2 regions of the Streptomyces sp. NPDC038200 genome follow, and region 1 is predicted to be linked to the other one. Evidence: riboswitches for the same ligand, from Rfam matches in the RefSeq annotation. Region 1 holds a riboswitch; the other holds the start of a gene.
The links. A riboswitch is a leader RNA that binds a small molecule or an ion and turns the genes downstream of it on or off. The one in region 1 is predicted to bind S-adenosylmethionine.
Positions count from the first base shown of each region.

Region 2: another riboswitch for S-adenosylmethionine. It lies ahead of thrC (threonine synthase); the one in region 1 lies ahead of ACZ7KF_RS07770 (amino acid ABC transporter permease).

Region 1 is NZ_JBVJYH010000003.1:90,949-93,119, forward strand. It holds gene ACZ7KF_RS07770 (amino acid ABC transporter permease) at 1-814, opposite strand, end outside; SAM riboswitch class IV at 1,166-1,276, opposite strand; gene ACZ7KF_RS07775 (glutathione S-transferase C-terminal domain-containing protein) at 1,354-2,171, opposite strand, start outside.
Region 2 is NZ_JBVJYH010000001.1:1,059,552-1,061,722, forward strand. It holds gene thrC (threonine synthase) at 1-1,125, opposite strand, end outside; SAM riboswitch class I at 1,143-1,299, opposite strand; gene ACZ7KF_RS04515 (glucosyl-3-phosphoglycerate synthase) at 1,455-2,171, shown strand, end outside.

The sequences.
Region 1 (2,171 bases):
CGACCATCAGCAGCGGCACGACGTCGCCGGGGTAGGTGTTGCCCATCGACTGCACCGACCCGAACAGGTCGAGCAGGGAGACGTAGAAGACCAGGGACGTGCTCTTGATCAGGCCGATCAGCTGGTTGACGTAGTTCGGGGTGATGGACCTGAGGGCCTGCGGGAAGACGATTCTGCGGAACTGGTAGCCCCGGGGCAGGCCGAGCGCGGCGGCCGCCTCGTGCTGTCCCTGGTCGACGGAGAGGACGCCGCCGCGGACCACTTCGGCCGCGTAGGCCGCCTCGTTGAGGCTGAGCCCGATGACGGCGATGGTCATGTCGGTGGCCAGCTTCGACTCGTCGAAGCTGACGAAGGCCGGTCCGAAGGGCACACCGAGGCTCAGCGTCTTGTACAGGGCGCTGAAGTTGTAGAGGAAGATCAGCACGACGATCAGCGGTATGGAGCGGAACAGCCAGGTGTACGTCCAGCTGACCGCGCGCAGCACCGGGCTTCCGGAGAGCCGGCCGAGTGCCAGCAGGATGCCGCCGAGGAGGCCCAGCACGGCGCTGAACGCGGCGACTTCGAGGGTGACGACGAGGCCGTCGAGGACGGTCGGGCGCAGGAACCAGTAGCGGAAGCGGTCCCACTGGTAGAAGGGGTTGGTGACCAGTCCGTGCAGGATCTGCGCGACGAGGACGAGGACGACGGCGGTGACGATCCACCGGCCGGGCCGGCGCAGCGGCTGAACCCGCTGGGCGGTCAGCTGTCTTGACGGGGTGTCGGTGGATGTCGGCGCCTCGGCGAGGGAGACGGCGGCGCCTGGGGGTTCACTCATGAGGGGCTCCGGCGGAATCGGACACCCCGGGGACGCGGACGGGCGGGCGGGCCGCGTCGGCACGGGGGCACGAGGCGGCGCACGGGCACGCGCGGAACCGGGGGCTGGGCGGACAACGGCACACCGGGCGGAGGGTGTGCGGCGGGAACGCGGGGGCTGGGAGGAGACGTCAGCCCTGACAGCGGGCAGAGCCCGATGCGGTACACAGTGCGCTGTTCACGCGGAGCAGATCGACGGCGCGGTCGGCGACGAGGAGAGCGGCGTACGACGGTACGCAGCCCTGGGGGCGGCTCACGGCCGTCCTGGGAGCTGCGTACATGGCGTCACCTGTCACTGTTCCGGCCCCGGGGGGCCTCGCGCTTACCGAAAACGTCGTCCGGTCCGGTCGTCACCTGGGGCACCCCACCGCGACGCGAGGGTTGCCGGTCAGCCAGCCAGGGCTTGGCGCTGACGCTCATGACCGTTCTGAGCCGTAAGTAAGGCAGTTGCCCGTTCGAATGTCAACGGCCGTCCACTCGATGGACGTCGATGACCCGCTCTCACCTGCGAGGAACGTCCGGGGCGTCCGTCGCATGGGCCGCCCAGTCCAGGATCTGGACGGCGGCTCCGGCGGCTTCCAGGCCCTGGCAACGGCCGTGGTGACGGCGGGCGATGCCGTCGAGATCGAGCCGGCGGCCGAAGGCCGGGTGGGCGGCCAGCCGGCGGGCGTAGGCCCACAGGGCGCGATGGCCGGCGATGCGGTGCACGGCGGAGGCGTCGAGATGGCAGCGGTGGACGGTGTCGAGCTGCACCAGGGCCGTCCACAGCTCGATGTCGGCGGCGGTGAGCCGGTCGTCGGCCAGATACTCGTCTCCGCTCAGCCGCCGCTCCAGCCGGCCCAGGGTGTCCAGCAGGACGTCGAGGGCGGCGGCCCGCTCGGCGGCGTCGGCTCCGGCCCGCCCGGCGCGCTGTGCGGCCTCCTCGATGCCCTCGGCGCACATCCGCTCGACGGCCTCGATCACGGACTCCAGCCCGGCGGGGTACAGGCGGGCACGGCCGTCGCCCCGGAACCGGTCGAGGTCGCGCAGGATGTCGGGGGCGTGGGTGCTGACGATGCGTCCGGACCAGTCGTCGCTGAGGACGGGCGCGAGGGCGGGGCCGGTGTAGTGGTGGGCGCTCGCCTCGTACAGCGGGCGCAGCGCGGCGTGGCCGCCGCCGGGGCCGTCGGGGACGGCGGGCAGCAGTGTGACCGGACAGCTGGTGTCCAGGCCGAGCAGGCTGTGCCCGATGGCGAGCCGCAGCCCGTCGGGACAGGCGGTGGACAGATGGAGCCGGTAGCGGTGCGGCACGGCGTAGTGGCCGCTGCGCGCGTCCCGGC
Region 2 (2,171 bases), on a different contig from region 1:
GGTGACGCCGACGGTCACCCCGCCCGCCGTCTCCGCGAAGATGCCCTCGGTGCGGGCCAGCAGCTTGATGGCGTCCACGACCTCCGCGTCCGTCACGTCCTCCACGGCACCGCCGGTGCGGCGCGCGATGTCCAGGACGTACGGACCGTCGGCCGGGTTGCCGATGGCCAGGGACTTGGCGATGGTGTTCGGCTTCTGGGGGCGGACCACGTCGTGACCGGCCTTGAAGGCGGTGGACACCGGGGAACAGCCCTCGGCCTGCGCACCGAAGATCTTGTAGGGCTTGTCCTCGACCAGGCCCAGCTTGATCAGCTCCTGCAGCCCCTTGTCGATCTTCGTGAGCTGGGATCCGGAGGCGATCGGGACCACGATCTGGTCGGGCAGCCGCCAGCCGAGCTGCTCGCAGATCTCGTACGCCAGGGTCTTGGAGCCCTCCGCGTAGTACGGCCGCAGGTTGACGTTGACGAAGCCCCAGCCCTCGCCGGCCGAGTCGCCGATCAGCTCGGAGCAGAAGCGGTTCACGTCGTCGTAGTTGCCCTCGATGCCGACGAGCTCACCGCCGTAGACCGCGGCCATGACGACCTTGCCCTGCTCCAGGTCGTGCGGGATGAACACGCAGGAGCGGAAGCCGGCCCGGGCGGCGGCGGCGCCGACCGCGCCGGCCAGGTTGCCGGTGGAGGAGCAGGAGAGCGTGGTGAAGCCGAAGGCGCGCGCGGCCTCCAGGGCCTGGGCGACGACGCGGTCCTTGAAGGAGTGCGTCGGGTTTCCGGAGTCGTCCTTCACGTACAGACCGCCGGTCACACCCAGTTCGTGCGCCAGGTTGTCGGCCTTGACGAGCTTGGTCCAGCCCGGGTTGATGTTGGGCTTGTCGGCGACGTCCGCCGGCACCGGCAGCAGCGGCGCGTACCGCCAGATGTTCGCCGGGCCCGCCTCGATGCGGCGGCGCAGTTCCTCGGTGTCGTATCCGGAGAAGTCATAGGCGATCTCCAGCGGACCGAAACACTCCTCGCAGGCGAACACGGGCCCGAGGGGCACCCGATGCCCGCACTCGCGACAGCTCAGGGCTGCGGCGGGACCGAGGTCGACGGTGGAGTCGCTGGTGGTGGCAACTGTCTGCACAGCCATGGAGGCGAGGCCCTTTCTCCTCATCTTCCTCACGACGCGTTTCGCCGTGAGACGGATTTGGCACCTTCCCTAGCCGGGAGCCTCGCGAAAACGATCAGAACTGATCTACGAGAACCGACTGGAGGGTTGCCGGGGCTTCATCGGGCCGTGTCCCTCTGCCCCTCTGGATGAGCGGTATTCGGTTGTGGACGCGCGCGACCCCCGACATGCGATGGTCACCGGCGTTGTTCAAGACTGTAACCGAAGGCCAGGACAGTTGAGATAGTCGTCCGAACCGCGAGATGGGTCACACGGTGACGTGTGGTCGTGACAGTGAGGAGCCGCCGACCGTGCTGGAAGAAGTCGAACACTGGCTGAGCACCCGCTCCTGGTCCGTGGCCGATCGCCCGCTGCACCACATCGTGGCCGCTAAGCAGCGCACGGGCCGGACCATCAGTGTCGTCCTGCCCGCGCTCAACGAGGAGGAGACGGTCGGCGACATCGTCGCCGTCGTCCGGCACGACCTCGTGGAGCAGGTCCCGCTCGTCGACGAGATCGTGGTCGTGGACTCCGGCTCCACCGACCGCACCGCCGAGGTCGCCGCGCGCGCCGGCGCCCGGGTCGTCCACCGCGACGACATCCTGCCCCGCCTTCCGGCCGTCCCCGGCAAGGGCGAGGTGCTGTGGCGCTCGCTGCTGGTGACCAGCGGCGACATCGTCTGCTTCATCGACGCCGACCTGCGCGAGTTCTCCTCCGACTTCGTCTCGGGGATCGTCGGCCCGCTGCTCACCGACCCGGACGTCGATCTGGTGAAGGCGATGTACGACCGCCCGTTCACCGGCGCCCCCGGCGCGTCGGGCCAGGGCGGCCGGGTCACCGAACTGATGGCCCGCCCGCTGCTGAACATGCACTGGCCGCAACTGGCCGGGTTCGTGCAGCCGCTGGGCGGCGAGTACGCGGCCCGCCGCTCCCTGCTGGAGCAGCTGCCGTTCCCCGTCGGCTACGGCGTGGAGCTGGGCATGCTGGTGGACGCGCTGCACCTGGTCGGCCTGGACGCGCTGGCCCAG